Regions from separate parts of the Rhizobium sp. EC-SD404 genome, predicted to be linked through region 4. Evidence: predicted binding sites of a transcription regulator. Region 4 holds the regulator's gene; each other region holds the start of a gene.

Region 1 (7,695 bases), 1.6 Mb from region 4:
GCGCCTTCGAGAAGCGCTTCAGGGAAGAGCACCTCTTCCTGGATCGCGCCTTCTGCATCGACGCGGTAGAGCGCATGCGGGATGCCGTCTTCGGCATCGCCTTCATTGGCCAGCCAGAACCCACCCTCGCCATCGGCAACGATGCCTTCGAGGTCCATGTTCTCGGCAGTCACGCCATCACGGGTTAAGGTGAACGCATTCGTGATCTGCGCCGGCTCAGCAGTGGCATCGATGACGAACATGCGCGGCTGGGCAGCGAAGACGGAATCGCTCACCGCATAAAGGCGCCCGGCTTCGGACGGATCGGCAGCGAGGCCCGAAAGCGCACCGAATGAAATCGGCAGGTCGTTCTCGTCGCGGGTGGAAACGATTGTCGGATACTGGGCAGGTCCCTCGCTACGCTCGAAGATCATGACATGGGCGCGCACGCCGCCGTCTTCGATGAGGTCGACTTCGTTGGCGACCGCGAAGAGGTTGCGCTCGGGGATCGCGATGATGCCTTCCGGCGAAATACCCGATGGCACGATCTGAAGAAGCTCGGGCTCCGCATCGGCGCCGTTGTCGCGATAGACGCCGACGACCGAACCGCGCTCCGACAGCGGCAGGATGAGCGTTTCGTCACCGAAGCGCGCGACTTCCATGCCTTCCGGCTCGATGCCCTTGGCGTCGGATCGGCCGTCGGGGTAATGGCCGATGAGAGCCACTTCATGCTCGAAGGCGCTGCCGCTCTCAAAAAGCACCTCACCCGCCTTGTTCATGATGGTGAAGCCGCGCGAACCGCCCTCGTAGTCGCCTTCATTGGCGATGGCGAGACGATCATTGTCCAGCCACTGGACGGCATCTGGCTCGCGCTTGACGGCTGTTGCCGAACCCGAGAAATCGAAGGCGCCGTCATCTTCCGTGTCGATGCCGGTCAGGTCCACAGAACCGGCGGAGAAATGCGCGGTCACGGTGCCGTCGGCAGCATTGATGATCGCAATGTGGTTGTTTTCCTGAAGCGTCACGGCCAGTTCGTTCGCTTCGTTGAAGTCGACGAATTCGGGCTCTGGATCCTCCGGTGCGATCTCGGCGATGCCGGTCAGGTCGACCGTGATCATCGCATCGCAATCCGGCACGCCATCGGTCAGCGGAAAAATCTTCACGTCGCCGGCGGGCATCTGCGGAATGACGCCGTCATTCAACTCCTCGTCGCGCTGGTTCTCGATGGCCACCGTAGCAAACGTGCCGTCGGGCGACACGGCCGTGGAATCGGGCTGACCGCCGAGGTCGCATTGCGCCTCGACTTCGCGGCTTTCGATATCGACTACGGCCAGGAAGCCCGAAGGCTGCGTCAGGTCTTCCGTCGTGTTGACGCCGACCAGGACCTTGGAGCCGGAAACGGAAACGGCCGTTGGCTCACCGCCGTCCATGGCGAGGAAACCGCCGGCAACCGGGGCTGCCGCGTCGGTGATGTCGATGAAGCCAATGCCGCCGGCCGGGCTATCGGAATAGATCAGCGTCATGCCGTCTCCGGTCGCCGTGATGATCTCGGCGGAAGACGGAGAGTTGACGTCGGCGCCTTCCGGCTTGTTGTCCACAACGGGGAAGGACGCGATGCGGTTGAAGTTGGCAGCGTCCTGCGCCCACGTGCCGGTCGTGGTCAACAGAGTGCCTGCAAGCAAGGTCATTGCAAAATGTCTGGTGGTCGTCATGAGCCCCTCCAATCGGACATCGCGCGTGTCTCGCGCAGAGCTTGCTCATGCAATGTGTCGATGACAGTGGAATGACAGTGCCGGCCATCGGCCAAAGCATGTCTCGGCGATTGTTCCCGTAGGAACGGCAGCGGCAAATAAAGTCGTTGATCCGGCCGCTAGGGGTGCCCGCCCCCGCATTCAGATGCTATGCGCCCCGCACTGTCATAAAACTGTCATGAACGGGCGAGCATGGCCAAGAGCGCACTCGACAAGGACCTGAACAAGGTCGTCAACCTGGAAACGGCAACCGGAAACCTCTCAAGGAGCCTGGCATTCCCCGGCATTGCCCTCGTCTTCCTGCTCGGCGCCACGGTCATCGCCGCGTTCTACGCCGTTGAAGGCCCGCTCAGTTATCTCGTCATCATCGGCTCGGTCATCGCCGGCTACATGGCGCTCAACATCGGCGCGAATGATGTCGCCAACAATATGGGTCCGGCGGTCGGTAGCCGAGCGCTGACCATGGCCGGTGCGATTGCCATCGCCGTCGTCTGCGAAAGCGCCGGCGCGCTGCTTGCGGGCGGTGATGTGGTTGAAACCATATCGAGCGAATTGCTGGTCCCGGGAGTCCATCTCGAAACCGTCGACTTCATCGTCGTGATGACGGCCGCCCTGCTCTCCTCCGCTCTCTGGATCAACCTCGCCACCTATCTCGGCGCCCCTGTCTCGACGACCCATTCCGTGGTCGGCGGCGTGATCGGCGCCGGCATTGCCGCTGCCGGCTTCGGCGTCGTCGCATGGCCGGTCTTGACCACGATCGTCGCGAGTTGGGTCATCTCTCCGGTGCTCGGCGGCGTCATGGCCGCCGGCGTGCTGGCTGTCGCCAACGCCACCATCCTGGAGCGGGAGGACAAAATCGCCGCGGTCCGCATCTGGGTCCCGGTCCTGATTTCCGGAATGGCTGGCGTTTTCGCCATGTACCTAACCATCAAGGGGCTGAGCCAGATCTGGGAGGCGAGCCCGCTGCAGGTACTGCTGCTTGGGGCCGTCTTCGGCGTCATCGGCTGGATGCTGGCACGCCCCTGGGTGATGCGCCGCTCGATCGGGCTCGAGAACCGATCCAAAAGCATCAACGGTCTCTTCCGTCTGCCATTGATCTTCGCTGCGGCACTTCTGTCCTTCGCCCATGGCGCCAACGATGTCGCCAACGCCGTCGGGCCATTGGCCGCGATCGTTGCGGCCGCAGGCAGCGGCTCGACAGATGTTGCCGCCGTCGCCCTGCCGCTCTGGGTGCTGGCGATCGGCGCAGTGGGCATCGCGCTCGGTCTTGCCCTGTTCGGCCCGCGGCTCATTCGCCTGGTCGGTGAAAAGATCACCAAGATGAACGAGATCCGCGCCTATTGCGTCGCCTTTGCCGCGGCGACGACTGTGCTGATCGCCTCCTGGCTCGGACTTCCCGTTTCATCGACGCATATCGCGATCGGCGCCGTCTTCGGAGTCGGCTTTCTGCGCGAGACCACGTCGAACCGCGGCGTGCGCAATCCGGGCGTCCAGCCCTATTCGCTGTTCCTAAACACCGATCGTCTCAACAAAACGCCGGAAGAAGCGCTCGCCAATTTTCAGAAGCGCGAACGCCGCCGCCTGGTGCGCCGACAGCATGGCCTGCAGATCGCCGCTGCCTGGGTCATCACCGTGCCGGCCGCAGGTCTTCTGTCCGCCCTGCTCTACTGGCTGATCGGCGCGCTCATCGGCGCTTGATCAGCGCGGCGAAGCGCGGCTGGCGACCAGCCTTTCGACCGCTTCGGCCATGGCGATGGCGCCGCGGTCGGAGAGCAGGCGCTTGGCTTCCTTCAGCATGACCCAGTGCCGGTAGCGCTGCCCGATCTCGGGCCACTCTTCGAGCTGCCGCTCCACCTTCAGCGGGAAAACCTCCACATTGAGGATCGTGCGACGCAGAAGTTGCTTCACCGTCCGGTAGCTGCCGACGGACTGCGGATGCACATAGCCTTCGACGCCTGCTTCTTCGAACGCCTCGCGCGCCGCCGTTTCCTGCGGCGTCAGCCCCTCGATCGGCGAGCCTTTCGGGAATATCCACCGGCCCGTGCGCCGCGAGGTGATGAGAAGGAAGGCGCAGCGTCCCTCGATCATCTGGTAGGGCACCGCCCCATACTGGATCTTCGACGCCCTGCGCGATGAGCCGACTGCAAGGCGATCGGCGAGCGTGAGTGAGGTCATGTGGGAAGATCCGTCATCAACAGGTTCAATTTGAACAGGGCATCATGCCGCGTGCGGCCTACCCCTAATTTTTTATGTCACTTTTAGCAATTGCAGCGTTTGGCAAGTCCAGAGTTTCAAGCGGTTCAGCTTTCCCCAGTTTCCACCCTTCCAGCGCACAACATCTGGTATTCACACCTCAGGGCCTACCCAGCTCTTGACCCATTCTGCGAGTCGCAGTCTATTGGTTATCACGCTGTGAACAACAGCCCGCCGGCATGAAGCAGCCGGCAACAAATCAAGACAGTAAGCGTTGGCGAGCCCAGTCGGACGATCCGTTGTGGATCCTTCCTCGGGTTGCTTTTCCATTGCGTATCGGGGGTTGCCGCAGGCGGCGGCAGGGGTAGCGGAAACGGTGGATTTACACTATATTTAGTGTTGCCAGCCACTATCAACACAACATACGGTCTGGGTCATTCGATTCCATCACAAGACCGGATTTCGAGGGCTGGCAGCGCCATGATGAGCGCAGCCGGATGATGACAAATTGCGCCCGCCACGAAGAATGTCGGCAGGCACACCACGACGAGGACGAGGGACTATGCGCATCGAGCGGCGGTTTACTGAAGCGGGACAATCGGCCTACGCGGCCATCGAGTTCCGCAAGGCCATCAGCGAGATCAAGAATCCGGACGGCTCCGTCGTCTTCCGGCTCGCTGACATCGACGTGCCTGCACAGTTCTCCCAGGTGGCATCGGACATCCTGGCGCAAAAATATTTCCGCAAGGCCGGTGTGCCCGCGCGCCTGAAGAAGGTCGAGGAGAACGACGTCCCGTCTTTCCTGTGGCGTTCGGTCGCCGACGAGGCTGCCCTGGCCGATCTGCCCGAGGACGAGCGCTACGGTTCCGAAACTGATGCGCGTCAGGTCTTCACGCGCCTTGCCGGCACCTGGACATACTGGGGCTGGAAAGGCGGCTATTTCAATTCCGAAGAAGACGCCTCCGCCTTCATGGACGAGCTTGCCTATATGCTCGCCACGCAGCGCGTCGCGCCGAACTCCCCGCAATGGTTCAACACAGGCCTTCACTGGGCCTACGGCATCGACGGTCCCGGCCAGGGCCATTACTATGTCGATCCCTTCACCAAGAAGCTCGTCCAGTCGCAGTCGGCCTATGAGCACCCGCAGCCGCATGCCTGCTTCATCCAGTCGGTCGAAGACGACCTCGTCAATGAAAGCGGCATCATGGACCTTTGGGTCCGCGAGGCGCGCCTCTTCAAGTACGGCTCGGGCACCGGCTCCAACTTCTCCTACCTGCGCGGCGAAGGCGAAAAGCTTTCCGGCGGCGGCAAGTCGTCGGGCCTGATGTCCTTCCTCAAGATCGGCGACCGGGCTGCGGGTGCCATCAAGTCGGGCGGCACCACGCGCCGCGCCGCCAAGATGGTCGTCGTCGACATCGATCACCCCGATATCGAAGCCTATATCGACTGGAAGGTGAAGGAAGAGCAGAAGGTCGCCGCTCTCGTCACCGGCTCCAAGATCGTCGCCAAGCACCTCAAGACCATCATGAAGGCCTGCCTCAACTGCGAGGCCGACAATGGCGAGTGCTTCGACCCCAAGCTGAACTCGGCGCTCAAGCGCGCCATCAAGGACGCCAAGCGTGACGCGGTTCCTGAAAACTACGTCAAGCGCGTCATCCAGTTCGCCAAGCAGGGCTACACCGATCTCGACTTCAAGACCTACGACACCGATTGGGATTCCGAGGCCTATCTGACGGTTTCGGGCCAGAACTCCAACAACTCCGTCTCCATCAAGGACGACTTCCTGCGCGCCGTCGAGAACGACGGCGACTGGAGCCTGACCGCCCGCAAGGACGGCCGCGTGATGAAGACGCTGAAGGCGCGCGATCTCTGGGAAAAGATCGGCGAAGCCGCCTGGGCGTCTGCCGATCCGGGCCTGCACTTCAACACGACCATGAACGATTGGCACACCTGCGTGGCGGCCGGCGCGATCCGCGCCTCCAACCCGTGCTCGGAATACATGTTCCTGGACGACACGGCCTGCAACCTCGCCTCGCTGAACCTGCTGCAGTTCAAGGACGCGAAGACCAAGAACATCGACATCGAAGCCTATGAGCACGCCGTGCGGCTCTGGACGATGGTGCTCGAAATCTCGGTCATGATGGCGCAGTTCCCGTCGCGCCAGATCGCCGAACTCTCCTACAAGTATCGCACGCTCGGCCTCGGCTACGCCAATATCGGCGGCCTGCTGATGACCTCGGGCATTCCTTACGACTCCAAGGAAGGCCGCGCGATCTGCGGTGCGCTGACCGCCATCATGACCGGCGTCGCCTATGCGACATCGGCCGAGATGGCCGGCGAGCTTGGCCCGTTCCCCGGCTACAAGCCCAACCGCGAGCACATGCTGCGCGTCATGCGCAACCATCGCCGTGCGGCCCGTGGCGAGAGCACCGGCTATGAGCAGCTGTCGGTCAACCCGGTCGCGCTCATCCACGACGATTGCCCGGACAAGACCCTGGTCGAACACGCCATCGCCGCCTGGGACAAGGCCGTCGCGCTCGGCGAGAAGAACGGCTACCGCAATGCCCAGTCGACCGTGATCGCGCCCACCGGCACGATCGGTCTCGTCATGGATTGCGACACCACCGGCATCGAGCCCGACTTTGCGCTGGTGAAGTTCAAGAAGCTCGCCGGCGGCGGCTACTTCAAGATCATCAACCGCGCCGTGCCGGAAGCGCTCCGCACGCTCGGCTACACCGAAAGCCAGATCGCCGAGATCGAGGCCTATGCGGTCGGCCACGGCAATCTCAACCAGGCGCCTGCCGTCAACCCCGGCTCGCTCAAAGCCAAGGGATTCTCCGACGAGCAGGTCGAAGCGCTGAACGTTGCGCTGAAGAGCGCCTTCGACATCAAGTTCGCCTTCAACCAGTGGACGCTTGGCGCTGATTTCCTGACGGAAACGCTCGGCGTGACGAGCGAGCAGATGAACGATTTCGAGTTCTCGCTGCTCGCCCATCTCGGTTACACCAAGAAGGAAATCGAAGCCGCGAACATCCATGTCTGCGGTGCCATGACGCTCGAAGGCGCGCCGTTCCTGAAAGACGAGCACCTGCCCGTCTTCGATTGCGCCAACCCCTGCGGCAAGATCGGCAAGCGCTATCTGTCGGTGGAAAGCCACATCCACATGATGGCAGCGGCCCAGCCCTTCATCTCGGGCGCCATCTCCAAGACGATCAACATGCCGAACGAGGCGACCGTCGAGGACTGCAAGAACGCCTACATGCTGTCCTGGAAGCTCGCGCTGAAGGCCAACGCGCTCTACCGCGACGGCTCGAAGCTCTCCCAGCCGCTCAACGCCTCGCTGATCGAGGACGATGCGGACGAGGACGCCGATGATGCCGTCGAGGCCCTGATCGCCCAGCCTGCCGCCGCGCAGGCCGTCACGATCACCGAAAAGGTCGTCGAGCGCGTCGTCGAGCGCCTCTACCGCGACCGCGACAAACTGCCGAACCGCCGCAAGGGCTACACCCAGAAAGCCGTCGTCGGCGGCCACAAGGTGTATCTGCGCACCGGCGAGTTCGACGATGGCCGCCTCGGCGAGATCTTCATCGACATGCACAAGGAAGGCGCCGCCTTCCGTGCGATGATGAACAACTTCGCCATCTCCATCTCGCTCGGCCTGCAGTATGGCGTGCCGCTCGAGGAATATGTGGAGGCCTTCACCTTCACCAAGTTCGAGCCGGCCGGCATGGTCCAGGGCAACGACGCGATCAAGAACGCGACGTCGATCCTC
Region 2 (7,695 bases), 880 kb from region 4:
ATTCGTGCGCCGCTCGTTGGCCGTGGTCAGCCAAGGCGTAGATTTCGTACATGGCTCGTTTTCTGCCGAGGGCTTCGGTGCTCATCCAAGGCCTCGCAACGCCCATTGCGTTCGGCTTTACGATGCAGCGGGCAGTCGCACGCTCACCGTCTGTCACGTGCATGGCCTGCGCGATCTGGCCGGCAAGTCCGATACGGAACAACGCGACGCGCAGGCGCGATCGCTTCTGCGTCTCGTCCGGCAGGTCTGGGCAGAGGGTGAACCGCTGGTCGTTTGCGGCGATTTCAACGTCTTGCCGGGCAGCCGCACCTTCGAGATCCTCGGTGAGGCCGGGCTCGCCGATCTGGTGACCGCGAATGGTTTCACCGACACGCGCACCTCCCATTATTCGAAGGACGTGCGTTTCGCCGACTATATGCTGACCAATACCGCGGTGCAGGTCGTCGGCTTCCACGTGGTCGAACGGCCGGAGGTTTCAGACCACCGGCCGCTTCTGCTCGAGATGGAATGACGCTCCGTCAGAGCTGCGAAAGCAGCTCCGGCGTCGGCCACGCGTCCGCCGGGAGGCCGAGGCGAAGCTGTTCGGCGCGCACCGCATCACGGGTGCCCGCACCCAGAATGCCGTCGATGTCCCCGACATTGTAACCGCGCGCCTGGAGGCGCCCTTGTAGGTCCATCATCTGTTCCGGGCTCAGGCCAGCAGGAGGATTGCCGGCTGCATAGCGATCGGCTCCAGCAAGGCGGGTGCCGAAATAGGCAGCCGAGGTCGTGTAGATGAAGGACTGGTTCCACTCGAGATAGACGTCGAAATTCGGGTAGGCCAGGAAGACGGGTCCGAACCGGCCCTGAGGCATGATCAGCCGCGCCTGCATGCCGGCATCGGGCAAAGAGCCGTTGCGGGGTGAAACCCCGAGCGACTGCCATTCGCCGACGGTGGCGCTGCCGGAGAGGCCGGTGCGATCCCAAGGCAGGTTTTCGGGGATCGTGACTTCCTGGAGCCAGGGTTCGCCCGGCCGCCAGCCGAGGCTGCGGATGAAATTCGCGCCCGTCAGGATCGCATCGGCGCTGCTCGTCTTGACGTTCACATGGCCATCGCCGTCGCCATCGACGCCGAATTCGATGATGTCGGCCGGCAGCATCTGCACCTGGCCGATTTCGCCGGCCCAGGCGCCGGTCATCGTAGCGGGGTCAAGGTCGCCCCGCTCGGCCATGGAAATTGCGCCGATCAGCTGCGGACGGAAGAGTTCCGGGCGGCGGCAATCATGGGCGAGTGTGGCGAGTGCGTTGACGGTGTTGATGTCGCCCTGAACGGCGCCGAAATCGGTTTCAAGGCCCCAGAACGCCGCGATTACCGGGCCGGGCACGCCGAATTCCTGTTCGGCGCGTGCGAAGACCGAGGCGTTACGCTGCAGCATGGCTTGACCCTGCTGCATGCGGTTGTTGCTGATGATCCGCTGCGAGAACTCGATGAAGTTCATGCGGAAGACGCTTTGGCTGCGATCGTGGTTGAGGACCTGCTGGTCCTGGCGTGCACTGCCGAGAACACGGTCGGCTGCTTCCTGCGAGAGGCCCTGCGCGACCGCTTCTGCGCGCACCCCCTGCAGGAACTGCCCGAAATCACCGCCGCATTGCTGGGCGAAGGCACTGGTTGCCAGAAGCGTTGCGAGAATTCCGGTTCCGATGCCGAGAAGGCTTTTCCTGGCAGATGTCGTGATCGTCATAGGCGTGGTTCCCCAGCTGGTATCCGTCGATGTCCCGTGCTCGCAATGCAGGCGGATATTGGCTCAGTTGTGGCAGATCGTCTGCTTTGCCTCAGCTCGTCGCATTCGACAGCCAGCGGCGCCATTGCTCGATTGTGCCGTTGAAGACGTTGATGTCCGTATCGCCCCTGATGCCCGGAACGATCCCGGTGCCGGTATACTGCCAGAAGGCCCAGGCGTGACCGGGGTAGAGCGTGTCGGGGTGCTCGGCAACGGCGCGCAGCCACATCGGATAGTCGAGGAAATGGCCCTCGATGTTCTGCCGGTGAAAGTCGATCGTCGTATAGATGATCGGGCGTTTGCCGTAGTGGCGTTCAAGCGCGTTCAGGAAGACCTGCATTTCGCTGCGGACCGTTGCCGGCGGCGGTCGAAGGCTGCATGTCGGAGACAGGTGGTTCCATTCCATGTCGAGGACAGGCGGGAGCGCGTCGTTCTCGCGCGGGACATTGCGGATGTACCACTGCACTTGCTCGATCGCCGGACGGCAGAAATAGAAGAAGTGATAGGCGCTGCGCGGAATGCCGGCAGCGCGGCTGCCAGCCCAGTATTCCTGGAACTTGGGGTCGAACATGTCGCCCCCTTCCGTTGCCTTGATGAAGGCGAAGGAGACACCCGCGGCCCGGGCGGCATTCCAATCAATCGTGCCCTGGTATTTCGACACGTCGATCCCGTGGACGGCATACGTAGACGGCGACCGCGCGAAATCCTGCGGGTCGCTGTCGCCAAAGCGCGGTGCGTTGACCGGGGAAATTTGAAGGATGTCGGTTGCGGTTGTGCTGCATGCGGAGAGGGCGGCCGTCATGACCAGAATCAGGAGAATGCCGGCGCGTCTTATCATTTAGGCTCCGCGAATCAGGAGAGGATCGTCGCTCCCTTCCTAGCCGCTCGATCCCGCCGACTAAAGCCGAACGTCAGCGACCATTCGGCCGCTTGATGACGACGACCCGCGCATAGTCCCGGAAGATGGAGCGCTGTTCGACGCGCGCGTCGCTGTCCACCGCGGCCAGCTTGACTGCTTCGAAGAGATCGGCGCGCGGCGTGACGTGGAAACGCGCAAGCCAGGCCACGAGCAGTTTCCGGAATGCCGACGGCAAACCATTCTGCTGGCCGAAATCGACGATATGGACAGAGCCGCCGGGTTTGGTTGCCGCGAGCGCGCCGACGATTGCCTGCTGCCAGCTCGGGATCATCGAGACCGCATAGGAGATGAACACGCGATCGGCTTTATTGATGCCGAAAAGGGCTTGGCAGTCGAAGTTCGTCGCATCGCCTTCCGCCACCACGATCTTGCGGGCGTGACCGGAGCGATCGATGTTGTTTCTAGCGGTCTCGAGCATCTGCGGCGAAATGTCGATGCCGCAATAGCGTGCATCGGGATAGCGCTTTGCGGCTGCCAGCAGATTGCGGCCGGTGCCGCAGCCGAGTTCGAGCACCGTGCCGCCAGCCGGGACGTCCAGCTCATCGAGCATCTGGTCCCGTCCGAGAAGGTAGTATTTGCGCGTAAGGTCGTAGATGTGACGCTGGTAGCGGTAGACCCCGTCCATCAACACCGCGTGCTCCGCGGAATGCGTCCGTTCGATCCTCATCACGCGCCTTTGCGCTCGTAGACGTGAAAGCCGCCATAAATGGCGGATCGATCGCGCGCATGCCCTTCTGCACTGGCGGTCCCATTATAGTCCCACTGATCGAGAAGGACGGGCAGGAGGCGGCCCGGAAGAATGGATGGTTCGCCGGCCGTGCGGAAGATCACGCGCGCACCGGGCGCGGCCGTCCGGCAGATTTCCGTCCAGAGCGCATTCAACTGCGCATCGCTCATCCAGTCCTGGGCATCGAGCAGGACGTAGCGATCGACGGACGCAGCGGGCTTTTCGGCAAGCAAAGTCGTGAAGCTCTGGTGGTGAACGAAGACGCGATCGGCATTCTCGCGTAGGGCCCCGTGATACTGGGCTTCCAGATAAGGCGGCAAAGAACCTTCATCCGGTGCCGGGTAATGCCGAGCAAATGCCTGCCAGGCGAAGTAATTGTCCTTCAGAGGAAACTGGCAGGCGAGTTTCTCCAGACGCGCCCGCAGAACGTTGGTGACGCGCATCTCCGCATCCGCCGCTGCGAGCTCTTCATATTGGGCTGGCGGGATGCCGAGCCCGAACAGCGACGCCTTGCTGCGCGTGAGCAAGCGGATCAGCGGCTTGTCGAACAGCGGGGCTAGGCGATCGTCGAAGAAGCGTCTCTGTTCGCGCAGCGAGCGCGTCTGCATGATTTCCGCAGGGTTCACGCCATGCAGCCGTGCGGCCAGGTGACCGGCAGAGATGAAGAGGCCGAGAAGTCCGCTTCGGTAGAAATTGCGATCGAACACAGTGATGCGCTGGCGACCGTTGAGCCCACGGCCTTCCCAATAGGCGCGGCTTTGCGCATCGAGATGCGGCGCGATGAACTGTCGGTAGGCGAGGCTGTTATGGGCTTGGTCCGTGCCTGCGAAGAACCGGAAGAAGTCGCTCTGGCTTGGCAGGTGGGCAACACCGGCAAGCTTCAGCTTGTTCAAGGCGATATGGGCCCGGTTCAAGTCGACCACATCGATGCGCGCCGGTGAACGGGTGAGATAGGAGAGAACGTTGCAGCCGCCCGAACCGATCGTCACGATGCGGCTCTCCGGCGTCAGATCCATTGCCTTCATGTCGACGTCCGGGTCCTCCCAGATCTGGGGATAGACGAGACCCGAAAATACGAAGGCAAAAAGGCGCTCGGAAAAACCTGCCTTGCTGATCGGGGAATGACGCAACACCGCGTCGCGGATATGTCGGGTCTTCCGGCCGGGCAGGCCTCGCGTGATACCGGTCATGGCAGGCGATTCTCCCTCTCTCTTCGATGGGAAGACGCCTAGCCGGGCGACATTACAGGCCTGTGACGGCACGACCGGGACGGTTCAAGCCAAATCGATGCCCAAGCATCCTCTAAAATTTTGGGCTGCGTTTTAACAGTTCGTCAAACTTTACGCAGTTTGTTCGATAACCAATGCTTAATGCTTGAAATGGTAGCCTTTTCACGATCGGGATCATGAAGATCGGGATGGTGCATGCTATCGGACGTCATTACGAGCATCAGAGCACGCTATGCCTTTGCCGGCACTGCTTTCGGCTCGATTTTTACGTCCGCGGCCTTCGCGTATGACGCGACGTTCGTCCAGAGTTCGGAACCATTCACGTCGCTGATCCAGACCAATCCCGTCTACACGGCCATGGCGCTCTTTCCCGCCATGATGGGTTACACCTTTTTCAAGGTCGGCGAATCCCGCGCGCGTCTCGTCAATGAGCTGGAGCGTCGCATCGAAGCTGAGCACACGCTCGAGCACAATGCATTTCATGACTCCCTGACATCTCTGAAGAACAGGCACGCACTGGAATGCGATGTTCTGGACAGGATCGCGCAGGGCATCGGACCGAACAACCGCCCGGCACTGATGCTGCTCGACCTCGATAAGTTCAAGTTCATCAACGACACGATGGGCCACAATGTCGGCGATGCGATCCTGCTTGCGCTGTCGGATCGGCTGCGGGCCGCCATCGGGTCGGAGCAGGGCATCTATCGGCTGGGTGGCGACGAATTCGTCATCCTTTGGAATGGCGGACCGTCCGCCAAAATCATCAACGCGTTCTGCGATGCGCTCGTTTCGCTGATCTCGTTCCCGTTCGAACTGGGAGACCTGCGCCTCGCAACCGGCGGCAGCATCGGGGTGACCTGGCTCAGCCCGGACGATCGCACCATGTCGGATGCGTTGCGCCGCGCCGATCTTGCGCTTTATCGCGCCAAGGAAGTGCCGGGCAGCCATTTCGTCCTCTATGACAGCGCGCTCGCCTACGAGGCTGAGCAGCGCATGATGATGGAGAAGGATCTGCGGCTGGCGATCGAGGAGAAGCAGTTCTTCCTCGAATATCAACCGATCGTCCACCTCGAGACCGGCTTGGTCAAAGGGTTCGAGGCCCTTGTACGCTGGCAGCGCGGCGACCTCGTCGTGCGTCCCGACATGTTCATCCCCGTCGCGGAGAAGTCGGGGCTGATTGTGCCGCTCGGCAAATGGGTGCTTGTGGAGGCGTGCCGCCATGCGAGCTTGTGGCCTGCCGATGTCGGTGTTTCGGTGAACGTCGCGGGCGAACAGTTCAAGGATGCGGGCTTCGTGGCGATGGTGGAGCGGACGCTCAGCGAAACCAGCCTCGACGCAAGGCGCCTTACAATCGAGTTCACCGAATCCCTCTTCAGTGTCGACGTCGATGTGGTTCGCGGCAGTCTTGCCCGGCTCAGGTCACTCGGCGTGCGGCTGGCGCTCGACGATTTCGGCACTGGTTTCTCGTCGATCAGCCATTTGCGATCCTTCCCGCTCGATACACTGAAGATCGATCGGTCGTTTACAGAATCGATGCTGACGGACGAGCGCGAGGCGGAGCTCGTCGGTGTCATCATGAAGCTGTCACAGGCCTTCGACATCTCGACCACGGTCGAAGGCGTCGAGACCGAAAGCCAGCTGGAGTTCATCCGCAAGGCCGGTGCCGGCGATGTCCAGGGGTTCCTGTTTTCGCGGCCTGTGCCCGTCGACCAGGTGCCGTCGATCATCGCCGAGACGCGCCACCGCTTGCGCAAAAGCGATGCGGTGCCGGCTGCCGGCAGCGCGGCCGTCGTCCAACTCCCCAAGCGCTACCAGGTCTAGATTGCAGGTCTCCGGGCAGAAGCCCCGTTGCATACTCCCGCTGCATGATGCTGAACGCCCGGTAATTAACCGTGGCTCAATTAACACAGCGCCGTTCAATCAGTCTCATATTGACTTGAAGCTCGGTAGAGCGCTTTACATCATCAAGTACTGGCGGTTTTTTATAGTACATGCCCAATGATTGGGCGCTTTGGGGGGCATATGAAGCGGCTTCTATAGTCGCCGTCATTTTCGAGCGGTCCGGCACGGAAGGCCGCGCGATCACCTCGGCGCGCATCTCATCCGGCACCTGCATCTATCTCGGCTACACCGCGTCCTGTGCGGAAGTCAGCGCGCTCGATGCGCCGAAATGGGATGAGGACGGCCTGCCTCAGGCGCGGGTGCTCGTGGACCTCAATGCCCGCGCCGAAGCGCGACCGGATGCGAATGTCGTCGCAACCATTCCGCAGAACACGTGCGTGGCGCTCGAGCAGTGCCTTGAGGCCTCCGATGGCCGCTGGTGCCGTGCCCAAGTGGCCGACACGGGCGCGTGGATTCGCCAACAGGTGGTCCGCCGCGGTCAGTGGCCCGCACTGACCTATGTGAACGGCTGCGCGCGCTGAAAGCAAATCTGGCGCGATTTCCTGTGCGAGATTGCGCTTCAAACGTCGATCAACGCCACGGGCAACGAGCTCGTGGCGAGTTCCATCGTCATTTGAGCCAGCTTAAGCTTAGCCGCCTGCACCGCCTGCCGTCGGCGTCGTGACGATCACGGCTTCTCCCGGTTGCAGCACCGTTTGATCGCAAGCGCGCAACGTTTCGACCGTCCCGTCCTTGCGGCGGACTTCGGTCTTGCCGCATTCGCCGTCGCCACCGCCCTTGATGCCGCGTGGCGGGTTCTTGCGGTGCGAGGAGAGGATCGCGCAGTCCATCGTCTCCAGAAAGCGCAGGGTCCGCTTGGTGCCATCGCCCGCATGGAACGCGCCCTTGCCACCGGATCCCTGGCGGATGTGGAAATCCTCGAGCAGCACCGGAAAGCGCATTTCCAGGATTTCGGGGTCCGTCAAGCGTGAATTGGTCATGTGTGTATGGACGCCGGACGTTCCGTTGAAGCCCTTCCCATCGGCGCGGTACCCGGCAGACGAGCCGGAGCAGATCGTCTCGTAATATTGGTAGGTCTCGTTGCCGAAGGTCAAATTGTTCATCGTGCCCTGGCTGTTGGACAAGGCCCCCAAAGCACCAAAGATCGCATTCGTCACG
Region 3 (7,695 bases), 520 kb from region 4:
TATCGCGCGACCCATGTGCCGGTCGGCGATGACCAGAAGCAGCATCTCGAATTGACCCGCGATATCGCGATGAAGTTCAACATCGATTTCTCCGGCAAGATCGCGTCGAGCGGCCGCGCGGTCGAAACCATTGTGGGAGAAGAGCGCATCGACGCCTATTTCCCGCTGACCGAGCCGTTGATCGAGGGCCCGGCACCGCGCGTGATGTCTCTGCGCGATGGCACCAAGAAGATGTCGAAATCGGATCCGTCCGACCTGTCGCGCATCAACCTGACGGACGATGCAGACACGATCCTGAAGAAGATCCGCAAGGCCAAGACCGATCCCGACGCGTTGCCATCCGAAGTCGAAGGGCTCGCCGGCCGCCCGGAGGCGGAGAATCTGGTCACGCTCTACGCGGCCTTGGCTGAAACGAGCCGGGCAGCGGTGATCGCCGAATTCAGTGGCCGCCAGTTCTCCGAATTCAAGCCGGCGCTCGCCGATCTTGCCGTCGAGAAGCTCGCGACGATGAACGGTGAAATGCGACGTCTGATGGACGATCCCGGCCATATCGATGCGGTTCTGGCGAAGGGTGCCGCGAAGGCCAGGGTCATCGCCGAAGAGACGATGGCAGACGTCAAGGACATCATCGGCTTCCTCTGAGCGGCGAAAAGCAACCGCTCAGAATGCCTCTTGCCGGGCCATGGGCGCGGTGGCAATGTCCGCGCCATGGTATCAAGACGACTATCGCGCGAAGAAGGCCACCGCCGCAAATTCATGGCGGTGCTGGATGACACCCCCGAATGCGAACGTGCCGTGCGCTACGCGGCCATGCGCGCCAAGAACTCCGGCGGCGGCCTCGTGTTGCTGTTCGTTGTGGAGCCTTCCGATTTCCAGCACTGGCTGGGTGTCGAGGAGATCATGCGCGCAGAGGCGTTCGAAGAGGCCGAGAGCCTTCTCGCCAAGTCTGCCGGCCGCGTGCGCGAAACGATCGGCATCGATGCCGAAACCGTGGTGCGCGAGGGGTCGACGCGCGACGAGATCAATGCGCTGATCGAGGAAGACAAGGACATCGCGATCCTCGTGCTCGCGGCGGGATCGGCAAAGGATGGCCCCGGTCCGCTCGTGTCGGCGATCGGCGGACGTGGTGCGGGCGCCTTCCCGGTGCCGGTGACGGTTATCCCGAGCGACCTGTCAGACGACGACATCGATGCGCTGAGCTGAGCCGACGCGCATCAAACTTTCCAAATCCAGTCAACTATCGCAAAGCGATCGCTTGATCGCGGGCGCGGAAAGCCATATCTTCTTTGGAAAGATTCCAAACTAGAAGCGTTTCCAGGTGAAGTGGATACCGGTTCATCGTTCGGAAACGCGACACATTAGAGGCGCGCATCGCGCTCCAATCGGTTAAGCCCGGTTTGCAGGGAGTAATGAACATGTTCATCCAGACCGAAGCCACCCCAAATCCCGCCACACTCAAGTTTCTGCCGGGCAAGGTCGTGATGCAGCAGGGCACTGCGGATTTCCGCGATGCCGCTTCTGCCGCTGAAACCTCCCCGCTTGCTGGCAAGCTTTTCGCCATCGCCGGCGTCGAAGGCGTCTTCTTCGGCTATGACTTCGTCACCATCACCAAGACCGACGGTCTCGACTGGCAGCATCTCAAGCCCGCCGTCCTTGGTATGATCATGGAACACTTCATGGCCGGCCAGCCGGTCATGGCGGCTGCCAACACCGGCGGCAACGCCATGGACGACGGCGAGTTCTTCGACGACGAGGACGAAACGATCGTCGCGACGATCAAGGAACTTCTGGAAACGCGCGTCCGTCCGGCAGTCGCACAGGATGGCGGCGACATCACGTTCCGTGGCTTCAAGGAAGGCACGGTCTTCCTGAACATGAAGGGCGCTTGCGCCGGATGCCCGTCGTCCACGGCGACCCTGAAGCACGGCATCCAGAACCTTCTGAAGCACTTCATTCCCGAAGTTCGGGAAGTCGAGGCGGTCTGAGGGCTTCACCCTCTCGATCTCCCTAAAATCTTACTGAAGGTTTCAAATCTTCCCTAGGGCGAGGCTGGTAGTCTCGCTCCATGGCCTTTGTCCCTGACAGCGAACGTTCACGGGTCTTGAAACCCTTCCAGCCCGACCATCAGGCCTCCGGCGGGTGGTGGAACAACGTTCGTCGGCGGCTGGCCGACCAGCCCCAGGCCGGGATCGTGCTCGCCGGTCTCCTCGTTGCAACCATCGTGTCCTTCATCGCGCCGTCCAGCATGCCTTTCCTTATGGTGGGGCTGACAGGCGCAGCCGCGATCGCATTCGTCTCCGGTCACACGGCACGAACTGTCGCCCCCGATCAGAAAGCCGTGGCGCTGCCGGCCGAACTCGTCGAAGCCCGCCGCAAGGCGGAAGATGCAAGCCGTGCCAAATCGCGCTTCCTGGCCATGGTGAGCCACGAAGTGCGCACGCCGCTGAACGGCATCCTCGGAATGACCCATCTGCTGGAGCGCACGCAGCTTTCCGCCGAACAGGAAAGCTATGTCGAAGCCGTGCGCCGCTCCGCAACTGCGCTGTTCGATCTCGTCGCGGACCTGCTGGACTTCTCTGCCATCGAGGCGGGCAAGTTCGAACCAAGGCGCGAGACCGGCGATCTGCATCATCTGATCGAAGATGCGATCGAACTGATGGCGCCGCGCGCCCACGAAAAGGGCATCGACGTCGCCGCAGCGATCGCAGCAGGCACGCCGACCATGGTCGCCACCGACCACAACCGACTCCGGCAGGTGGTCTTCAATCTCCTCGGCAACGCCATCAAGTTCACCGACTCAGGCGGCGTCATGCTCGAGGTCGCGCGGGTCGACGACAACCTGGTGCTGACTTTTGCGGATACCGGGCCGGGGCTGGCGCGTGGTGACCAGCAGCGCATCTTCGAGGAATTCGAACAGGCAAACGGCGGCAAGACGCGCACCCATGGCGGTGTCGGCCTCGGACTGTCCATCTCCAACCGCATCGTCAAGGCGCTCGGCGGGACGATCACTGTCGAGAGCCTGACCGGGCACGGCAGCAGGTTCATCGTGACCCTGCCGCTCGCCGAGGCGCTGTCGCCCTCGGGGATCGATCACTTTGCCAAGCAGCCGGCGCTTGCCGGAAACCGCGTCCTGCTGCTCGTGCCGCGCGGCCAGACGGCGGATGCGCTCGTCAAGCGCATCGCCGCCGAAGGTGGGCGCAGCTGGCACGTGGCCACGCCGAGTGGGGATCTCGCTGCCTTCTGCGCAGATGAAGAGATCACCGACGTCATCGTCGATGCCCGTATCGTCGACCGCGCCCGTGGATCGATCGCCGGCCTGCCGCTTTTCGAGAATGGCGGTCCGCGGCGCACGCTTCTCGTCCGCCCCATCGAGCGTGAAGCGCTGCAGCGCTTGACCGAGCGCGGTTTCGACAGCTGGTTGATCTCGCCGATCCGCCTCAAGAGCCTCGTTTCGGTTCTTCGAGGCGAATTCCGTGCCTTGCCCGACACCGTGCCACATCCCGATGGCGATCGTCTCATCGTGTTGGACGGGATGACGCGCTCGCTGAACATCCTCGTCGCCGAGGACAATCCAGTGAACGCGCTGCTCATCACCAACGTTCTGCGCAAGGAGGGCCATTCCGTGGTCCTCGTCGAGAATGGCCAGCAACTGATCGACAGGACCTTCGATCCGATTACCGGCGCATGCGCCCACGATCTTCTCATCACCGATCTCGCCATGCCGGTGATGGATGGCGCGACCGCGATCGGCGCAATCCGCGCGACCCAGCGGGCTCGGCGCCTGCCGCATATCCCGGTCGTGGTGCTGAGCGCCGACGGCCAGAACGAGACGCGCGAAGCGACCCTGCTGCTCGGCGCAGACCTTTATCTCGAGAAACCGATCGATCCGACGAGCCTTTTGCGCCTGATTTCGCGCATCGCGTCCTGAAGCCGCAGCTTACGGTTTCGTCTGCCCGTCGACCTTGTCACTGCTCTGTTGCACAGTCATGTTTAAAGGCGCTGCAGAAACGGTTGCCTTTTTTGGATGATTCCCCATGACGTTAGAGCTTCGACAGCTTGCCGCCAGCCAGAGCCGGATGATCCCGCCCCATGTCGTTGCCGACCGCGCCATCCTCGGCCGCATCGGTTCGCTGGTCACCCGCCTTGCCGCAGATCCCTCTGAAATCCGTGCCGCGCAACGCGTGCGCCACAACGTCTTCGTAGGAGAGTTCGGCGCCCGCATGACGCCCGCTTCCGCATCGACGGGCTACGATGTCGACAGTTTCGACACCTATTGCGATCACCTGCTGGTGCTGGACACCAGCCTTGGCGGCGACGCCGAGGACCAGATCGTCGGCACCTACCGGCTGCTGCGCCAAAGCGTGGCAAAGGCCCATCACGGCTTCTACTCCACCTCGGAATTCGGCGTTGCGGACATGATCGCGCGCCACCCGCAGAAGCGCTTTCTCGAGCTCGGCCGCTCCTGCGTCCTGCCGCCTTATCGCACCAAGCGCACCGTAGAGCTGCTGTGGCAGGGCATCTGGGCCTATGCGCTGGAGCATGGCATCGACGTGATGTTCGGCTGCGCATCCTTCGGAGGCTGCCGGCCGGAAGCCCATGCGCTTGCGCTGTCGTTCCTGCATCATTCGGCTGCCGCCCAAGGCGAATGGGCCGTGTCTGCCCTGCCGGAGCTGTACCGCAAGATCGATCTGATGCCCGTCGAGGCAATCCGCCCGCGCGAGGCGCTCGCAGCCCTGCCGCCGCTGGTGAAGGGATATCTGAGGCTTGGCGCCCGCTTCGGCGACGGCGCCGTCATCGATCGCGCCTTCGGCACGACGGACGTGATGGTGGTTTTGCCGCGCGCCGCGATCAGCCCGCGATACGTGAATTATTACCGAGCCGATGCCAGCCGCTTCTGCGGTTGATCAGGCAGGGTCGCTCAGCGCTTGACCGACGCAAGCGCGCCTGAAAAGGCGCGGGCGAAGCTTTCGCGATCGTCGGGGTTGAGGAACGATCCCACATCGGTGCGCCGGCCTTCACCTTCCACGGCCATGCCGGTTATGCCGATCTCCTCATGCCGCGCCACATGGAAGCGCGCCCAGAACGGGTTGAACCGGTGCTCCGCGCTGCGGCCCGAGGGCGCGATCTTGCGCACCGACAGCAATGTGCGCGACACGCTGACGATCTCGCGCGCACGTGCCGAACGGTAGTTCAGCCAGAACGCGCCGTAGAGCAGCGCGAGATCCAGCCCGAAGAACAGAAAGATCGGCCAGGCCCCGGCGATCAGGAACACGATCCCGTGGGCGATGAACAGCGCCGAGGTCAGCGTCATCAGCACGATGAAGCCGCCGCGTCCGAGCGACCGGTGCGGCGTCAGAAGGGCCTCGAAGACCGGTGTGTCTGGTGCGGCATCGGCCGCGTTGCCTTGGCTCATGAACGCAGATTATAGAGGCCGGATGCAAAAGCCCAAGACCCCCGCCGGACAAATAATCGCGAGCCGCACCCCCCGCAAACCGACGCGGCGCAGCCGCTATACCAAGGTAGAACTGGAGGAGATGTTCCGGCGCTTCCAGCTGCAGCGGCCCGAGCCGAAGGGCGAGCTGGAGCATGTGAACCCGTTCACGCTGGTCGTGGCCGTTGCGCTCTCCGCCCAAGCAACCGATGCCGGTGTCAACAAGGCGACGCGCGCGCTCTTCAAGGTGGCCGACACGCCGCAGAAGATGCTGGCGCTCGGGGAAGACAAGGTGCGCGACTACATCAAGACGATCGGCCTTTTCCGCAACAAGGCGAAGAACGTCATCGCGCTCAGCCAGAAGCTCGTCGACGGATTCGGCGGCGAGGTGCCGATGACGCGGGAAGAACTGGTGACGCTTCCGGGCGTCGGCCGGAAGACCGCGAATGTGGTGCTCTCAATGGCGTTCGGTCAGGCGACGATGGCGGTCGACACCCACATCTTCCGCATCGGGAACCGCATCGGCCTCGCGCCGGGCAAGACGCCCGACGAGGTGGAGGAGATCCTGATGCGGGTGATCCCGCAGCCCTATCTCTATCACGCGCACCACTGGCTGATCCTGCATGGACGCTATGTCTGCAAGGCGCGCAAGCCGGAGTGCGAGCGCTGCGTCATCGCCGATATCTGCAAGTCCAAGGAAAAGACCACGGACATTCCCGCCCCGATCGTCGAATTGACGCAAGACATCGACGCCCCGACGGCAGAAGCGATCTGATCCTGAGCGTCAGCGCGCAGCGGCGTGAGCGGTGAGCGCGTAGTCCGGATCCTTCGCCACGACGCGCTGGTGCAGGTGCACCATCAGCGCTGCCGCAAAGAGCGGCGTCAGCAGGTTGAGGATGGGGATCGCCAGAAATGCCGCGATGGCGATGCCCGCGAAGAACACCGTGGTGCCGTGGCGCGACCGCAGTTGCTTGGCGTCCGCCGGCGTGTGGTAGCGCATCGCAGCGAATTCGAAGAACTCACGGCTCAGCAGATAGGCGTTGACCACGAAGAACGCCATCAGATTGACGAGCGGGATGAAGAGCAGCGTCAGCGCCAGAAGGTTGCCGAGAATGACGATGCCGAGGAACTTGAGCGTGTGCGGAATGGACTGCCGCAGCGACAGCGCCTGACCAACCGGCCGATCTCCATAATGCCGCCGCTCGATTGCTTCCGCGACATCGTCGAGAAACAAGCCGGCGATCAGCACGGAAATCGGGGCGATCAAAAATGCGAGGCCAAGCGCCAGCGCGATCGAGGCGAGGATGCCGACGAAGAAACCGGCCGTGCTCGACCACTCCGGCATCTCCGGAAAGAACCCCTGCATCCATGGCAGAGCCCATTCTGAAAAGACGCCCGTAACGAGGAACCACAGCCCGACGAGCATCAGCAATGTCAGGCCGATCACCTTCCAGAATGCCGAACGGCTTTCCGGCGCGAGTAGGTCCGCGATTGCGAGACGGATGCTGCTGAAGATCATGGCCCGGGCCCTCTTTTGTCTCAGATGATGTAGGAGGGCAGATGCTGCGCTGCAATGTCGAGCCGCGACGGTGTTGCAGTTCCCGGCAACGGACGATATATCGATAAATCTAGAAATATGACTTTACGGAGTTCCGCGTGAGCGTGACGATCTACCATAATCCCGCCTGCGGCACCTCGCGCAATGCGCTCGCGATGATCAGGGCAAGCGGCGTCGAACCTCTGCTGATTGAGTATCTCAAGGACCCGCCGACGCGCGAAACGCTCAGGCAGATGATCGCCGATGCGGGGCTGACGGTCCGCGAAGCGCTGCGGCGCAAGGGTACGCCCTACGACGCGCTCGGTCTCGACGATGCGCGCCTGACGGAGGATGATCTTCTCGACCGCATGATGGAGCACCCGATTCTTATCAATCGACCGTTCGTGATCACCCCGCGGGGCACGCGTCTCTGCCGCCCCTCAGAACGGGTTCTAGATCTGCTTCCCGAAGGCGCGGTGATCGAGTTTACGAAGGAAGATGGCGAAGTAATCCGGCGGCCTTGAGCGTTTCCAGGTGAAGTGGATACCGGTTCACCGTTCGGAAACGCGCAATAGTCAGAACCCAGAACAATCGCGCGGTTCAGAGCGAAATTGCTCTAGGCCTCGGAGCCCTCCATCGACAGCAAAGGCATTTTCATGACGCAAGATTTCCCGGCACTGCGCGAAGATGCGTTCAGACTCATTGACGAGGCCGCGCTGCTGAGGCC
Region 4 (7,695 bases):
CCTCGCCACCATGACCGTACTGACATTGACCGGGTTGATCCTGCTCGTCAGCGCAATCGGCTTCTTTCTCGGTAAGGCGCGCGCCGTTCAGGCGCAGGCCGGCGGATCGATCGAATTGCACTCTCGTCCGCAATATTCCGGCGCGTTTGTCGCCATGGCGGCACTCCTTCCGGCGATTCTGCTGATGCTTGTCTGGATCGCATTTGACGACGCTATCATTCGATCGCTGGTCGTCGGTTCGCTCCCTCAGGAGGCGCGCAGCGGGGCTGACGCGTCCACGCTCATGCGCGAAGTGTTGCAGGTCCTATCGGGCCGGACGTTTGGCGAGCCTGAGCAATATATGCGGGATGCGGCAGAATACCTGCTGGCGCTTTACGGCATTTTCAACTGGCTCCTTTACGGCGTCGTGCTGGGCGTCGCCGTTCTCTGCGCGGTGCTGGCCTATCGATCGATCGCTCCGGAGTTTCGCGCCCGAAACACGGTTGAGCGGATCACGATCAACTTGATGATTGCTGCTTCGGTCGTAGCGGTTATGACAACGGCGGGCATCTTTTTCTCTCTTCTCTTCGAGAGCCTGCGCTTCTTTTCGCTCGTTCCGATCCACGAATTTCTCTTCGGCTTGAGTTGGGAGCCGCAAATTCCGATCCGTGCCGATCAGATCGCTGGCGCCGGTGCCTTTGGAGCCGTGCCGGTTTTCTGGGGCACGATCCTCATCTCGGCGATTGCGATGCTGGTCGCCATACCGATCGGCTTGATGTCGGCGATCTATATGGCTGAGTTCGCATCGCCCAATGTTCGGTCCACGATCAAACCGGTATTGGAAATACTGGCTGGCATCCCGACGATCGTTTACGGATTTTTCGCGATCCTGACAGTCGCGCCGATGGTTCGGAATGCCGGGCAGTCGATCGGTCTCGACGTCGCCTCAAACTCTGCCTTAGCGGCCGGTGGCGTCATGGGCATCATGATCATTCCGTTCATTTCATCGTTTGCCGACGATGCCATTACCGCGGTCCCGCGGTCGTTGAGGGATGCTTCTCTCGCCATGGGAGCGACCCGCGCGGAGACAGTCACCAAGGTCCTGCTGCCAGCCGCGTTGCCGGGCATTGTGGGTGGCGTTTTGCTCGCTGTTAGCCGCGCGATCGGGGAAACGATGATCGTGGTCATGGCGGCGGGCCTCATTGCACGGCTCACGCTCAATCCGCTGGAAGGGGTGACGACCATTACGGTTCAGATCGTCACCTTGTTGATCGGCGATACGTCCTTTGACAATCCCAAGACGCTCGCAGCCTTTGGGCTCGGCATGGTCCTCTTCCTGACCACGCTCTGTCTCAATGTCATCGCACTGTCGTTCGTCAAAAAGTATCAGGAACGCTATGACTGATCTCGCACCACGCGCCGCCACCGGCCTACCGGAAGATCGCAGCAAGGAACTTGCGGCTAGATTGCGCAGGCGTCATGCCAAAGGCGGCCGTCTCAAATTCTACGGCATCGCTGCGATTGTCATCGCGGTTGGCGTGCTCGGCATGCTTCTTTGGACGATGGTCAGCAATGGCTACCAGGCGTTCTCGCAGACCCATGTCTCGCTCGAGGTCACCATTCCGGAAGATGTGGACCCAGCCAACATTCGGGCGACCAATTTTCGGGAGGTCGTGAGCGAAGGCTGGCTTTCTTCGTTTGATGGCCTGGCCGAAGACGACGAGCGATTGGCATTGAGCATCCTGTCGAGCGGTGCGGAATTGGTCGTGCGGGACCGCGTCTTGATGGACCCGACGCTGGCCGGCCAAACGATCATGCTCGCCGTGCCAGCCTCCGACAATTTCGATCAGTTGGAAAAGGGCGAGATCTCCGAAGCGACGCCGGAGCAGTTTCGCCGGATCAACGATCGGCAGATCGAGCTCTTCAACGATCTGCGGCTGGAGGGGCGTGTTTCCACGCCATTCAACGCTGCGCTTTTCACGCAGGCGGATAGCCGCTTTCCGGAGCTTGCCGGCTTGAAGGGCGCCCTTTGGGGGTCCTTCTATGCCTTGCTCGTGTGCTTCCTTCTGAGCTTTCCCCTCGGGATTGCAGCGGCTGTTTATCTCGAGGAATTCGCGCCTAAAAATCGATGGACCGACCTGATCGAGGTGAACATCAACAATCTGGCGGCGGTTCCCTCAATCGTTTTCGGTCTTCTGGGTCTCGCCCTTTTCATCCAGTTTTTCGGGTTTCCGCGATCTGTGCCGCTCGTCGGCGGCATGGTGCTTGCGTTGATGACCCTGCCGACGATCATCATCGCTACGCGCGCCGCGTTAAAGGCCGTTCCACCGTCGATCCGTCAGGCGGCACTTGGAGTCGGGGCGTCGCGCCTTCAGGTGGTCACACATCACGTGCTACCCTTGGCAATGCCCGGCATTCTCACGGGAACGATCATCGGCATGGCGCAGGCACTCGGCGAGACCGCCCCCCTGCTGCTTATCGGGATGAACGCTTTCATCACCGCTGCGCCGGATGGCATGTTGAGCCCTTCCACGGCTCTGCCGACGCAAATTTACATCTGGGCCGATAGCCCAGAGCGCGGCTTCACGGCGCGTACATCAGCGGGCATTCTTGTGCTGCTCGGCTTCATGGTCTTCATGAACGGCATCGCGATCTACCTGCGCAAACGTCTCGAAACACGGTGGTAAGTCACATGGTCAATATCATCAGCGAAGCACATGCGACAGCGGGCAACGGGCCAGTCGCCACGGGCGCAATGCACGACGTAAAGGCGCAGGTCGAGCGCAAGCCGGTCAAGATCCACGCTGAGAACGTCAAGGTCTTTTACGATCAGGCACAGGCGATCAAGGATGTGTCGGTCGACATTGGCGAGCGTGAAGTCACCGCATTCATCGGGCCTTCCGGTTGCGGTAAATCAACCTTCCTGCGCTGCCTCAACCGCATGAATGATGTGATCGATGGGTGCCGTGTCGAAGGCACCATTCTGATCGACGGAAACGATATCTATGCAAAGTCGGTCGACCCGGTAATTCTGCGGTCTCGGATCGGCATGGTGTTTCAAAAACCCAATCCGTTTCCGAAGTCCATCTACGACAACGTTGCCTATGGCCCGAAAATCCATGGCCGCACGCGCAACAAGGACGAGCTTGACCGGGTGGTCGAGCAGAGCCTGCGTCGCGCCGGTCTATGGGAAGAAGTCAAGGATCGCCTTCATCAGCCAGGCACTGGCCTTTCGGGCGGGCAACAGCAGCGCCTTTGCATCGCGCGTGCCATCGCTGTCGATCCGGAAGTGATCCTGATGGACGAGCCATGCTCCGCGCTCGACCCGATCGCGACTGCCAGGGTCGAGGAACTCATCGACGAGCTGCGCGAGAACTATACGATCGTCATCGTGACGCACTCGATGCAGCAAGCGGCGCGTGTGTCGCAGCGCACAGCGTTCTTCCATCTCGGTGTTCTCGTCGAGGAGGGGCAAACGCACGACATATTCAGCAACCCACACGACAAGCGCACCCAGGATTACATCACGGGCCGGTTCGGCTGACCAACTGGCACTGGCCACGGAGAGAACTATGAGCGATCCGCATATCGTCTCGTCCTTCGACGAGGAACTGAAATATCTGATGCGCCGGGTCTCGGAGATGGGTGGCATCGCGGAACGCATGGTGGGCGATGCCGTGGCCGCGCTCATCAATTCCGACGCGGGCAACGCTCAACGGATCATTGCCGAGGACATCATTCTCGACGACGCCGAACGCGACATCAACGAGCGTGCCATCATGGTCATCGCGAAGCGCCAGCCGATGGCGCACGATCTGCGCGAAGTCATGGGCTCGATCCGTATCGCGGCTGATCTGGAACGCGTTGGTGACATGGGCAAGAACATCGCCAAGCGCGTCGTCGCCGTTCAAGGCACTGGCCAGCCGAAGCAGTTGGTCAGGGGGCTCGAGCACCTGTCCGAACTGGCACTGACGCAGCTGAAGGAAGTGCTCGATGCATACTCGACGCGCTCGGCTGTGGCGGCAAATCAGGTGCGCCAGCGCGACGATGAAATCGATGCGATGTACACGTCGCTGTTTCGTGAGTTGCTGACCTACATGATGGAAGATCCGCGCAACATCTCGGCCTGCACGCATCTCCTGTTCTGCGCCAAGAACATCGAACGTATCGGCGACCATGCGACGAACATCGCCGAGACGATCTACTACATGGCGACGGGCGACAGGCTGCTCGGCGAACGCCCGCGCGGCGACAAGACTGCGACAGTGATGGCCAACGGCCACTGACGGAGACGACACAGAGATGCTGCCGAGGATCACGGTCGTCGAAGACGAAGAAGCGCTGAGCGTCCTTCTTCGCTACAATCTGGAAGCGGAAGGCTACAAGGTCGACACCGTTCTTCGCGGCGACGAGGCCGAGATCCAGCTCAAGGAGCGCGTTCCCGACCTGCTCATTCTGGACTGGATGCTGCCCGGCGTCTCCGGCATCGAGCTCTGTCGCCGCTTGCGGGCTCGGCCGGAAACCGAACGCCTGCCAATCATCATGCTGACGGCGCGTGCCGAAGAGAGCGAACGCATCCGCGGCCTTGCGACCGGTGCCGACGACTATGTCGTGAAGCCGTTTTCCACGCCGGAACTGATGGCGCGTGTTCGAGCCATGTTGCGGCGTGCCAAGCCCGAAGTCATCTCGTCGATGCTTCAAAGCGGAGACATCACGCTCGATCGCGACACACATCGCGTGCACCGCAAGGGCCGGGAAATCCGGCTCGGACCAACGGAATTCAAACTGCTTGAATTTCTGATGTCATCGCCCGGTCGCGTCTATTCGCGTGCACAGTTGCTCGACGGCGTCTGGGGACATGACATCTATGTCGACGAGCGCACGGTAGACGTGCATGTCGGCCGGCTGCGCAAGGCGATCAATCTCGCCAATATGCGTGACGTCATCCGCACTGTACGGGGCGCCGGCTACGCTTTGGAAGGCTGAGCGCCTTCCGCATCTCACATCGGAAAATGGGACACGAGGCGCGCGATCAGCGCGCCCGGCGCCTTTCGCCCGAGACCTGGAAAGCCAGGCGAGCGTGATATTTGCAGTAGGGCGTGTTGTCGCCTGAATCGTGACCGCAGAAGTGGAAGTCTTCGTGCATCGGGTCTCCGAGCGGCCATTTGCATGTGCGCTCCGTCAGGTCCGTCAGTGCCAACCGCTTGGCGATCGGTACGACGACGTCGCTGACGGGACGCGTCTGCGGCTGCGCTTCCATGGCGACATCTTCACGCACCGCAGCAGCAGCGCCGCCGCGGGAAATCGTCCGCGGTGCAGCAGGACGGGCGTTGAAGTTCGAGGCTGGGCGAGGGGCTGGTGCGGGCCGCTTGGCACGTGGAGCAGGTGTTCCGCCGGATTTTGCGCGCCCCGGCAGGTTCAGCCGATGTACTTTGCCGATGACAGCATTTCGCGTCACGCCACCCAATTGTGCGGCTATCTGGCTCGCGCTCAGGCCATCGGCCCATAACTTCGTAAGTTTTTCGACGCGCTCGTCGGTCCAGTTCATGGCCGCAACTCCAAGTTCGATGCAGGGCGCAGCAGAATCCCTCGGCGCCGGACCGTCGTACAACGGAACCGCGTCGCCTTAATACTGTGTGATGACTAGGTCCGCCGCATGCAGTCTAGTGCTGTTATTTCAACTTAATGGTCGGCAGACTCCGTGACAAGAGTCCCGGGAATCAGGCGATTCGCTTTTTTGAGTTTTCCCCAACTTGGGGGCATTTGAGCGAATTGCTGTGTCGGTCGGACAAGGGGCGTTTTCTTGACAGCGCCAGACGAAATGAAGATAGTGCGTCGGGCCGCCGCAGGGCGGCTTTTCAATTTTCAGGACGCAGTCCTTGAGGTTTGCGACGCGAACCGTCCGAACCTTTGCGGATGCGGCCTTGAGTGGGAGTTTGCGCCAGATGGCACCGGCGTCGCCGCTTTTCGAGACCTACAACCGCGCTCCGCTCCGTTTCGAGCGTGGCGACGGCGTCTGGCTGACGAGCGAAGACGGCAAGCGATATCTGGATTTTGCAGCCGGCATCGCCGTGAATTCGCTCGGACACTCGCACCCCCATCTCGTCGCCGCGCTCAAGGAGCAGGCCGACAAATTGTGGCACCTGTCCAATCTCTATGAGATCCCGGGTCAGGAGCGGCTCGCCCGTCGTCTGACGGACGCCACCTTCGCGGATCGGGCGTTCTTCACGAATTCCGGCGCAGAGGCGCTGGAATGCGCCATCAAGACTGCGCGCCGCTATCATCATTCCCGCGGGCAGAGCGAGCGGTTCCGGATCGTCACCTTCGAGGGGGCCTTCCACGGACGTACGCTGGCGACGATCGCAGCCGGCGGCCAGCCGAAATATCTCGAAGGCTTTGGTCCCAAGGTCGAAGGGTTCGACCAGGTGCCATTCGATGATTGGGCGGCTCTCGAGGCGGCTGTCACGGAAGACACCGCAGCGATCCTCATCGAACCCGTGCAAGGCGAGGGCGGCGTCAGGCCGGTTTCCGACGAGCGGCTGCGCCAGTTGCGGGAGCTGTGCGACGAGACCGGCACGCTTCTGATCTTCGACGAAGTGCAGTCAGGGGTCGGCCGCACGGGCAAGCTCTTCGCGCATGAATGGTCGGGAATTTCGCCGGACATCATGGCCGTCGCCAAAGGCATCGGCGGAGGGTTCCCGCTCGGCGTCTGTCTGGCAACGTCCGAAGCGGCAGCGGGTATGGTGCCAGGAACCCACGGCACGACTTATGGAGGCAATCCGCTCGCCATGGCGGTCGGCAACGCCGTTCTCGACGTCATTCTGGCGGATGGCTTCTTGGACCACGTGCGCGACCTGTCGTTGGTCGCAAAGCAGGGCCTCGAGGCGATCAAGGACCGCTATCCCGATGTGGTCGCCGAAATCCGTGGGCGCGGATTGATGCTCGGGCTGAAGACCGTCGTGCCGAACACGGAGATGGTCGCGGGTCTTCGCGCACATCAGATGCTGTCGGTACCGGCGGGCGACAACGTGGTTCGCCTTCTCCCTCCTCTGACCATCACGGCCGAGGAAATGCGCGAAGGACTGTCGCGCATCGACATGGTCGCTTCCGAACTTTCTTCATCCAAACAGGCAATTTCCGCCTGAAAGCAGGCCGGGGCACGGGGATCATCGCCATGGGCGCCAACGGCACGCCACGCCATTTCATCGATCTGTCGACCACCACGGCGGACGATCTTCGCGGCATCATCGACAATGCGCGCACCACCAAGGATGCCTTGAAGTCGGGCCGGGGCGATAAGCCCTTGGCTGGCAAAGTGCTTGCCATGATCTTCGAGAAGCCGTCGACGCGGACCCGCGTGTCCTTCGATGTCGGCATGCGCCAGCTTGGCGGGGAAACGCTGTTTCTCTCCGGCACGGAGATGCAGCTCGGGCGCGCCGAGACGATCGCCGATACGGCCAAGGTGCTGTCGCGCTATGTCGACATCATCATGATCCGCACGACGGAACACAATCGCCTACTGGAACTGGCCGAACACGCGACCGTGCCCGTGATCAACGCGTTGACGGACGACACCCACCCCTGCCAGATCATGGCCGACATCCTGACCTTCGAGGAGCATCGGGGCCCTATCAAGGGCAAGACGATCGCATGGTCGGGCGACGGCAACAACGTGCTGCATTCGCTGATCGAGGCGTCGGCCCGTTTCGGCTTCAC

What was found. The regulator PhoB, encoded in region 4, activates phosphate uptake and scavenging genes when phosphate is short. The targets are predictions, from matches to a motif close to TGTCATNNANCTGTCAT.
Region 1: the regulator PhoB is predicted to act here: its motif matches at 1,894-1,910, upstream of GC125_RS12080 (inorganic phosphate transporter).
Region 2: the regulator PhoB is predicted to act here: its motif matches at 4,648-4,664, upstream of GC125_RS15465 (BtaA family protein).
Region 3: the regulator PhoB is predicted to act here: its motif matches at 3,964-3,980, upstream of olsB (l-ornithine N(alpha)-acyltransferase).

The regions. Positions count from the first base shown of each region.
Region 1 is NZ_LR701459.1:2,357,512-2,365,206, forward strand. Features, by position in the region: gene GC125_RS12075 (esterase-like activity of phytase family protein) at 1-1,691, opposite strand, end outside; gene GC125_RS12080 (inorganic phosphate transporter) at 1,923-3,428, shown strand; gene GC125_RS12085 (NUDIX hydrolase) at 3,429-3,905, opposite strand; gene GC125_RS12090 (vitamin B12-dependent ribonucleotide reductase) at 4,486-7,695, shown strand, end outside.
Region 2 is NZ_LR701459.1:3,041,057-3,048,751, reverse strand. Features, by position in the region: gene GC125_RS15485 (endonuclease/exonuclease/phosphatase family protein) at 1-511, shown strand, start outside; gene GC125_RS15480 (lytic murein transglycosylase) at 519-1,715, opposite strand; gene GC125_RS15475 (glycoside hydrolase family 25 protein) at 1,813-2,598, opposite strand; gene GC125_RS15470 (class I SAM-dependent methyltransferase) at 2,672-3,346, opposite strand; gene GC125_RS15465 (BtaA family protein) at 3,346-4,596, opposite strand; gene GC125_RS15460 (putative bifunctional diguanylate cyclase/phosphodiesterase) at 4,831-6,456, shown strand; gene GC125_RS15455 (SH3 domain-containing protein) at 6,627-7,058, shown strand; gene GC125_RS15450 (hydantoinase B/oxoprolinase family protein) at 7,167-7,695, opposite strand, start outside.
Region 3 is NZ_LR701459.1:3,407,581-3,415,275, reverse strand. Features, by position in the region: gene trpS (tryptophan--tRNA ligase) at 1-642, shown strand, start outside; gene GC125_RS17305 (universal stress protein) at 709-1,203, shown strand; gene GC125_RS17300 (NifU family protein) at 1,416-1,985, shown strand; gene GC125_RS17295 (ATP-binding protein) at 2,102-3,928, shown strand; gene olsB (l-ornithine N(alpha)-acyltransferase) at 4,077-4,904, shown strand; gene GC125_RS17285 (DUF2244 domain-containing protein) at 4,919-5,413, opposite strand; gene nth (endonuclease III) at 5,412-6,206, shown strand; gene GC125_RS17275 (sulfate transporter family protein) at 6,216-6,950, opposite strand; gene arsC (arsenate reductase (glutaredoxin)) at 7,088-7,492, shown strand; gene arsH (arsenical resistance protein ArsH) at 7,625-7,695, shown strand, end outside.
Region 4 is NZ_LR701459.1:3,924,787-3,932,481, reverse strand. Features, by position in the region: gene pstC (phosphate ABC transporter permease subunit PstC) at 11-1,384, shown strand; gene pstA (phosphate ABC transporter permease PstA) at 1,377-2,666, shown strand; gene pstB (phosphate ABC transporter ATP-binding protein PstB) at 2,735-3,523, shown strand; gene phoU (phosphate signaling complex protein PhoU) at 3,552-4,265, shown strand; gene phoB (phosphate regulon transcriptional regulator PhoB) at 4,282-4,965, shown strand; gene GC125_RS19720 (GcrA family cell cycle regulator) at 5,012-5,527, opposite strand; gene GC125_RS19715 (aspartate aminotransferase family protein) at 5,925-7,124, shown strand; gene argF (ornithine carbamoyltransferase) at 7,154-7,695, shown strand, end outside.